4 regions of the Undibacterium sp. Rencai35W genome follow, and region 1 is predicted to be linked to each of the others. Evidence: predicted binding sites of a transcription regulator. Region 1 holds the regulator's gene; each other region holds the start of a gene.
The links. The regulator sigma-54, encoded in region 1, starts transcription at its own class of promoters, with help from an activator protein. The targets are predictions, from matches to a motif close to TGGCANGNAANCTGCTTT.
Positions count from the first base shown of each region.

Region 2: the regulator sigma-54 is predicted to act here: its motif matches at 1,095-1,112, upstream of ACO0K3_RS11265 (PEP-CTERM sorting domain-containing protein).
Region 3: the regulator sigma-54 is predicted to act here: its motif matches at 1,011-1,028, upstream of ACO0K3_RS11510 (PEP-CTERM sorting domain-containing protein).
Region 4: the regulator sigma-54 is predicted to act here: its motif matches at 1,380-1,397, upstream of ACO0K3_RS13265 (pilin).

Region 1 is NZ_JBMPPC010000002.1:629,694-631,903, forward strand. It holds gene hpf (ribosome hibernation-promoting factor, HPF/YfiA family) at 1-82, opposite strand, end outside; gene ACO0K3_RS06765 (RNA polymerase factor sigma-54) at 216-1,706, opposite strand; gene lptB (LPS export ABC transporter ATP-binding protein) at 1,724-2,210, opposite strand, start outside.
Region 2 is NZ_JBMPPC010000004.1:395,785-397,994, reverse strand. It holds gene ACO0K3_RS11270 (lysostaphin resistance A-like protein) at 1-733, opposite strand, end outside; gene ACO0K3_RS11265 (PEP-CTERM sorting domain-containing protein) at 1,174-2,016, shown strand; gene ACO0K3_RS11260 (hypothetical protein) at 2,141-2,210, opposite strand, start outside.
Region 3 is NZ_JBMPPC010000004.1:460,883-463,092, reverse strand. It holds gene ACO0K3_RS11510 (PEP-CTERM sorting domain-containing protein) at 1-890, opposite strand, end outside; gene ACO0K3_RS11505 (dicarboxylate/amino acid:cation symporter) at 1,356-2,210, opposite strand, start outside.
Region 4 is NZ_JBMPPC010000005.1:301,646-303,855, reverse strand. It holds gene tfpZ (TfpX/TfpZ family type IV pilin accessory protein) at 1-733, opposite strand, end outside; gene ACO0K3_RS13265 (pilin) at 887-1,327, opposite strand; gene ACO0K3_RS13260 (pilin) at 1,746-2,186, opposite strand.

The DNA.
Region 1 (2,210 bases):
TGATGCGCTCAAGCTTGTTTTGTACATGTTCACGTATTGCAGGAGTTACTTCGAGGTGATGTCCACTGATGGTGAGATTCATACTACGCTCCTATGGTGATGTTACTTGCTATAAATTTCTTCAGCATTTGCTCTGATGCATCGAGCTAAATTATATATAGCAATACAAAACGTAATTTCAAGGCTTAGTTACAAGACTAAATTACAGGTGTTCATTACAAGGATTTGCGCAGGCTTACTGGAGGAATTTTTAGGGCTTCACGGTATTTGGCAACAGTGCGTCGCGCAATGACCATGCCTTGTTCACCCAGCATGTCTGCAATTTTGCTATCAGAGAGTGGGCTTTTCTGGTCTTCTGCTCCTATCAACTGCTTGATGAGTGCACGTATCGCGGTGGAAGATGCTTCCCCCCCCGTTTCCGTCGCGACATGGCTACCGAAGAAATATTTCAACTCAAACATACCATGCGGGGTAAGCATGTATTTTTGAGTCGTTACACGAGAAATAGTACTCTCGTGTAAACCTAGTGTATCAGCAATTTCGCGCAAAACAAGAGGGCGCATCGCAACCGCACCATGAGTGAAAAAATTACGTTGTCTTTCGACTATCGCTTGTGCAACGCGCAAGATAGTATCGAAACGTTGCCGCATGTTTTTGATCAGCCAGCGCGCTTCCTGCAACTGCGATCCCATCGTCCCGTCACCACGATTTTGTTTCATGATGTTGGCATACATACTATTGACGCGGAGCTTGGGCATGACATCCTGATTCAGCAAAACCTGCCAGCCGTTCGCTGATTTTCTGACAATCACATCAGGGACGACATAGTCTGATGAAGCCGTTGCAAAATCCGCACCTGGCTTAGGATTACACTGGCGAATCACTACCTGCGCCTCACGCAAATCTTCATCATCACAATTGAGAATTTTTTTCAGTTTATTGAAATCTCGCTGTGCAAACAACGTGATATGTTCTTCAACAATCTTCAGCGCCAGGCGACGTGTTACGAAGGGAATCTTAGGTAAGCGTTTGATTTGCAGAGCCAGACATTCCGACGGTGTGCGCGCACCAACCCCGGCAGGATCAAAGCTTTGCAGCATCGTTAATGCGAAAGATAATTCCTCTGGTTCTACACACAACTCAAGCGGCAAACTCGCATGAATTTCATCCAAGGTCTCCATCAGATAACCACTGGGATCCAGCGCATCAATCATCAGTTCAATTAAAGCACGATCACGCGGTTCGCGAATATTCAGCCGCATCTGTTCCAGCAAATGATCTCGCAAACTGGTTTGCGCAGCTTCTAATTGCGGACGTCCATCTTCTTCCTCTGAGGACTTACTGCCTAGCGGCACATCATCAAAGCTCCACTCTTCTTCGTTGGCGCTGGTGCTGTCCGCAGATGAAGCAACTTCCGTGTTATCACCGCTGTCAGCAACTGGAGCGGCAGTCTCGGCACCGACTTCCTGTACTGCAAATTCCGACTCTGAATTATTGCTAGTCGTGCTAATCGCGCCATCGGCCAGCAATCGCACTGCATTATCCATGGGGTCATCAACCCGCTCCAACATGGGGTTATCAGTTAATAGATTTTCCAGTTCCTGATGTAATTCCAGCGTGGATAACTGCAAAAGACGAATTGATTGCTGCAATTGCGGCGTAAGCGCCAGGTGTTGTGAGGTACGTAGTTGCAGGCTTTGTTTCATCATCATCTCGCTTCCCGCTACATGCGGAAATGCTCTCCCAGATAAACCCTGCGTACGGATTCATTCGTGATGATATCTTCCGGCTTGCCACTCGCCAGCACCGCACCTTGATTGATGATGTAAGCGTGATCGCAAATACCCAAAGTTTCGCGCACATTATGATCGGTAATCAACACACCAATACCACGTTCCTTCAGGAAGCGTACGATGCGCTGAATCTCAATCACCGCAATCGGATCAACACCTGCAAAGGGTTCATCCAGCAACACAAAGCGAGGATTTGTTGCCAGTGCCCGGGCAATTTCTACCCGGCGACGTTCGCCGCCAGACAAAGAAAGTGCTTGATTCTCACGTATGCCCTCAATCTGCAAATCGGCCAGCAAAGTATCCAGACGTTTCTCAATTTCGGCTGAATTCAGAAACTTACCATGCTCATCCTTTTGCAACTCCAGCACCGCACGGATATTGTCCTCGACCGTCAGTTTACGAAATACCGATGCCTCT
Region 2 (2,210 bases), on a different contig from region 1:
AGATCCGGCCATACCCTACGCCTGCCAGTGTTGCCACCACGATCATCCGCCAGCCGCCCCATGCATGCGCCAGCCCAAATAGCAGCGCGGCGATACCAATGCAGAGCCAGCGATGTTTCGGCAGCAGTGTTAGCAATCCTTGTTGCACGCCGGCGCGAAAAAATGCTTCCTCCGCCAGGCAAGTGAAGAACAAATTCACGCCCAAAAAAGCCCACGCGTTCGCTGACCACTTCCACTGCGGCAGCGTCAGGCCAATTACTACGGCAATGATAAAAATCCCAGCCAAGCTTGTTAGCATCAGGCGCCACAGACCGGGATTGCGCCAGATCGTACCGCGTCGGCTGGCATCGTCACGACAAAATACCGCTAGCATGACTAAGCCCGCAATCGCCTTATCCAGGTGCAAATAAAATGGTTTGGCGTCAGTGCCTGTGAATACATTCAATTCAGGTAAAGCGATATCAGTAAACCCCGGCAGTTTGTGCAATGCCAGCAATAATCCCAGCAGGCCTGTCAGCGTCATTGACAGTTGCCGTCGCCTGCCCTTGGCCTGCAGCGCAGCCCAGCCAGCAGTGCTCATCAACGTGATGAGCAACAAGCCGACCGGCGTGACATGGGCTGCATAAACCGCCCACGCCATCGTCAGCACAAACATACTCATCCATACGCGCTGCCCGGCCAGGCAGAACCAGGCCATCGCGGTAGCGCAGAACAAATAAAAAATTACCGGCATAGATCAACAACAGGCATTAAATGATTTCAAAGAAAAAGCAGCAACAAAAAAAGAACAGCAGATAGGGGCAATAATTTGAGGTAGTGCACATTGTCATAAAGCCCTATAAATCACAAGAACCAGGACATGGATTTAACCTTGGTTTTCTATTCGAGTATTGACAAGCGGGCCTCCGTCCGCATGAAACCATTCACATTAAACCGTGCACCCCAGCCGAGCTGAACAAACTAAAAATAAATCTGCTTGCTGTGAGAGAACTGAGTTCTACCGGCAACTTGTAACGTCGGGCGTTCTTACAAATATCATGTTGTTGTCAAATAACTATTAACATATCTGATTAAAATCAATCACTTAACAAAACTGGTATAAATTATGCAATGCGTGTTGAGCGCCCGCCGTTTTGACAGGCGTAGATCCTTTTAATTCCCAATGGAGATACTATGTCCAACGCATTATCAAAATTATTTGCTGGCCTGGCGCTAGTGGTTACCTGTCTTTCGGCCAACGCCTACGTCGTCGGGGGTGCTGCCAGTTCCCTTATTCCTAGCAGCGGTAACTGGGCCTGGAACGGCTCTTACATGACGGGCTTTCGTGGAGCACTAGAGAATGCAGCTTATTTCGGTCCCGCCGGTATTGTTAATCGCACCATCACCACAACCAATCTCACCGCAGTCAATAGCAGTACGCTGGCAGGCGTCGATATGTTTGTCGGAACTTGGGTTGCCGATAGCGAAGGCGCCGGTTTTTCAGCAGCGATCATGAATTATTTTCTCGGTGGTGGTGACCTGTTCCTGTTGCAGGATGATTCCAGTCACGACGTTCTGGGGACAACCTTAGGGATGAGCACGACGGGTAGCACGGGCTCCGTCTCTAATGGCGGCGCGCCGCTGTTCAACGGCCCCTTCGGCAACGCGACCAATGTCCAGCAGTTCTATGCTGTCGGTCAATTGGATGAGTCCGCCATTTTGGCGCACAACGGCCACGTAGGCGGCCGCAATGTTGAGAATCAGGTGACCTCAGCGTTTTGGCACGCTGGTGAATATGCACCGGGCTCCGGATCTCTGTTTATCATCGCCGACATTGACATGATTGCGACCACTAATTTATGCGGTCAGCCACTCTGCGGTGCCAGCTACGCTCCGCTCAATAACAACGGTATTTATGCGTTGAATACATTTAGTTTTTTACAGCAAAACGGTGGCAATCCTATCCCGGAACCAGCCAGTATTTTGTTAGTAGGAAGCGCGTTGGCAATCCTGGCGGTACGTCGTCGTAAAGGGTAACTAAAGGGTAATAAATCATACAATCCAGATCCGTTCTCGACAAAGGCCGGAAAAAAACTAAAGCTCCTTCGGGAGCTTTAGTTTTTTGTACCTTGGCGAGTGTGCGGTTATCTCAGGTTTTGTATCACCCAGATCGTCTGGTCATATAAATCACGCGCGGGCATGGCGCTTTATCATTTTTCTGGGGGCACCAG
Region 3 (2,210 bases), on a different contig from region 1:
GTTAGAGAAGCAGGCTCAGGCACCTTGTTGGTAATTTCCAACGGCTGGTCCGATGGACTGGCCGCAGTCAAACCGGTCATATCACCGATCGTCGTCGTAAAAGTATGCGTCGCATCAATGCTCGCGCCGAACTTGGCCCATAAGCCAAGATAAGAATCAATGAAGTAATAGCGGCCAGTTTGAAGATTAAAATTGAGATTGTTACTCAAAGGGCTGCCAAGCACGTCGCCAGAATCAAAGGACGCTTCCAGCTGATACCCTGCGCCAGTCAAAAATGCTTGGTCTGAGAAGTTTTGAAATTCCGCAGACGGTGTCACGTCAAAACTCGTAGTTAAGAGGGAGAAGACGCGTACCGTACCCGTAACGAAGCTGGCAGCGGTATCACCCGAGGTATCGAACAAGGATTTGCCAATCAAATCTGTGGCAGTAAAATTAATTGCAGCATTGAGCGTGCGATTGCTGCTACCCAGGCCGTCCCAGCTATAGCTTTGCAAGGCTTCTGAATGTGAAGAGACACGTGCATATGGTAGTGAAGTAAAGGCACCTTGCTTGATGGTCAGCACGCCTAGCGCGCCCGAGGCATCGACATAGGAACGGGTTTGATCCAGCCCAGAACTTGCCAACGTACTGGTTGTGAGGTTCGATGCGACCAGGCCGCCATAATTACCGTCGTAGGTTTCTTCTACTTTGGTAGAGGAAAAATCACCGCTGGCTTCGCATTTATCTGGCACCGTCGAGCCTAATACCCGGCTGGCGGCGCTTCTGCAATCGCGTACAAAAGAGAAGGTATGCGCTGCATTTGAGACAGTGATGGCGAACGCAGGTGCGCTGCTAAACATAAGAATGCCTGCGACTGCACAAAACAAACGGGAAACGATAGGTTGAGCCATGTTAGTACTCCTGTTTTGAGTCAAAGTGGGATATCTGAGACCGATGCACTGATCAAGCCTTGAGCGATTCACTGACTGAATACCGACTGAAATTCGCCTTTGAATTGAGGTATCAGGCGTAAAGCAAAAATGGTGCCAAAAATATAACTATCCTATGAGAAGGACATATTGGCTTTACTACAGGAAGGGAATTTTGAAGAGGCGTAAGAAATACCGACAGTTCAACAGGGCGGTGCCTGTCTTAAACCCGGATTTCTATCAGATCGCGATTACTTTATACGTCGTCACAATGCAGACGGCATGCCGTGTTGAGGGAAGTACTAACATCGCGCTGTAAGCGAGTGTGGGTGTGGGTGTGGGTGTGAGTGTGAGGGTCACAGCAGCAATTGTGTATCGGACCAAGCAGATCAACCAGCCGAACCAGTTCATCAAATACACATTTGCCGCTGTTTCAATGGTCAATCGCTAGTGACCCGACGTCAGGCGAACATTCAGGTCGTCGCGTTCTTCCATATTCTCGACTTCACCGTTCAGACGCTGATGAAGTTTCAGCTCATCGACATCATTCCCCCATTTGCCGACGACGATCGTTGCAACACCATTACCAACCAGATTCGTCAGCGCACGTGCCTCTGACATAAAGCGGTCAATACCGAGGATCAAGGCCAGACCCGCAACCGGAATACCGCCGACGGCTGATAAGGTTGCTGCCAGTACGATAAAACCGCTACCGGTAATTCCCGCAGCACCTTTTGACGTCAGCAACAAGACGGCCAGCAAGGTCACCTGTTGCATAAGGCTCATCGGCGTATCAGTAGCTTGCGCAATGAATACAGCAGCCATGGTCAGATAAATAGATGTGCCGTCAAGATTGAATGAATACCCTGTTGGAATCACCAGACCGACTACGGATTTTTTTACACCAAGATTTTCCAGCTTGGCGATCATGCCTGGCAAGGCGGATTCTGAGGACGAGGTACCGAGTACGATCAGTAATTCTTCCTTGATGTATTTAACGAATTTCCAGATGCTGAAGCCATGTACTTTTGCAATCGTACCGAGTACAACAAACACAAAAATCAGGCATGTTGTATAGAAAGCCGCCATTAGTTGCGCCAGCGGTAGCAGTGAGGCGATACCGAATTTACCGATCGTATAGGCCATCGCGCCGAAGGCACCGATAGGCGCGACTTTCATGATGTAGCCGACGATCACGAACAGCACATGAGAGAATTTTTCGATCACATCAAATACCAACGTGCCGCGACCACCAAAGCGATGCAGGGCAAAACCGAATAAGACCGCGATCAGCAGGACTTG
Region 4 (2,210 bases), on a different contig from region 1:
GTTTTGCAGTTTTTGAATCTAATAGAACAGTCCAATTTGCTGTTTTTGATGCTATAGGCAGAAATAACAAATCATCGCTAGTGATTTCCGTTTTCTTAATAGCTGCATCAATAATTTTTTGTTCTTTAGGGTAATGCAAATAAAGTACTTTTACCGGCCTCGCTTTACTCAGGACTTGTGGCACTGACTCAGAATACGATTGCCAATAACTAGGACGAGTTCCAATGTCATTTCCGGCCAGAGCTTTAGTAATTGCATCTATCTTTTCCTCTCCAGTTATACTCGTTCTAGTTCCTAAAACAATCGGACCACCTAGTATTGAGCTTTTGAACCGGGCATGTGCCTGTGAGAGCTCGCTATCTGCGATATCAACATCCGTAATAACCCTAAAAAATACTCTCTCAAAAACTACAGCAACAGGTCTTGCTAAGTAAATACTGTGAACTCCATAAAATAATCCGCATAATTGGAGTACTACAATGAAACCAAGATCTCTGATTAACTCTGCCCTTTTTTTGCCTTGATCAAAGATAACAAATGTCAGCAAAGGCCCCAATACTAGGTCAACGCTAATCAATAAAATGAGCAAGGAAATTCCACCGGACATTTCGCTAAACGGCCACGGATACCAAACAAACAAAATTAAAATCGCCACAAATCCAGCCACAAATCCAGACAGCAATAAATGAAGCATTGCGGCCTTCAATCGGAACAAAAGTGTATTAATCGACATTTTTATAACCTTTAATTTTGAGTAAACTATTACCCCAAAATGTACTAATTTACGAATAAGACGAATACCGATAAATATTCTTAGTATAAGGATATGACTATAAGAAATAAAGCCCGCTATCGCGGGCCATATTGATTAAAAGTGCTGCTGCCATTAATTACGGCATTCGGCAGGAACATATTTATAAATCGCGGTAACTGCACCAGCTGCACATGCCCAGTTAACAGTTCTTGCACCAAGTGACGGTGTCAAAGTCATCGTTACAGTACCAGCCTTTGCAGTTGATATACCGGTAATTACACCGGTAGCATCTGTACATTTTACAGATGTGGTATTCACTGTTGCAGTAACCATGTCATCAATCCCCTTACAGCTACCTGCGGCTATGATATTTGCACTAGAGATATTCTCTGTGACGGTTGCTTTAAATCCTGACATAAGGTTAGTTGTCTCGGCAATACGGCTACGAATTGTATAGTCTTGGTATGCTGGTAAGGCAACTGCTGCCAAAATACCAATAATTGCTACGACAATCATCAATTCAATCAAAGTAAAACCAGTTTGATTATGCCGGCTCATTTTTGCTGTTTTCATTTTCAAACTCCCTGGCTGCAAATATATTATTTAAATAACTCTATGTAAAACATCAGCAAACAACGTGCCAGAGCCGTTAATTTCTATTAAGAATAAACAGATGGGCATAGCGTTTTATGAAACGAACCAGCATTCAATTTTCTATGAGATGAATAAACTATTTTGCCAAGATCTAGAATCAAATTTCCTCAAGAGTCTGCATCGCTTATCTGATCACCTTTAGTTACACATCTTTCAAATTGCATTTGATGAAACTAGAGCATCAGAAGTCCTTCTTTTGCGGACGGCAATCTTATAACTATTTAGATTTTGCTAGTTTTGGATCGTTTGAGTATTCACTAATTACTTTTAATTTACAGTAAGCACAAAAAATAAAGCCCGCGGTTGCGGGCTTTATTGAGCAAAGAGCTTACAACTATTAGTTACGGCACTCAGCAGGAACATATTTATAAATCGCAGTAACTGCACCAGCTGCGCATGCCCAGTTAACAGTACCTACACCAACTGTTGGCGTCAGCGTCATCGTTACAGTACCTGCTTTTGCAGTTGATATACCAGTAATGACACCAGTAGCATCGGTACACTTAACAGATGTAGTATTAGTTGTAGCTGTCACCATATCTGTAACACCTTTGCAACTACCAACGGCGATAGCATTAGCATTAGCAATGTTTTCTGTTACTGTCGCTTTGAAACCAGCCATCAAGTTTGTTGTCTCAGCAACACGACCACGGATTGTGTAATCCTGGTACGCAGGCAAAGCAACTGCAGCCAAAATACCGATAATCGCTACGACAATCATCAATTCAATCAAAGTAAAACCGGCTTGTGCACGTTGCATCATTTTTGTGGATTTCATTTTAAAACTCCTTGGTTGCAATAA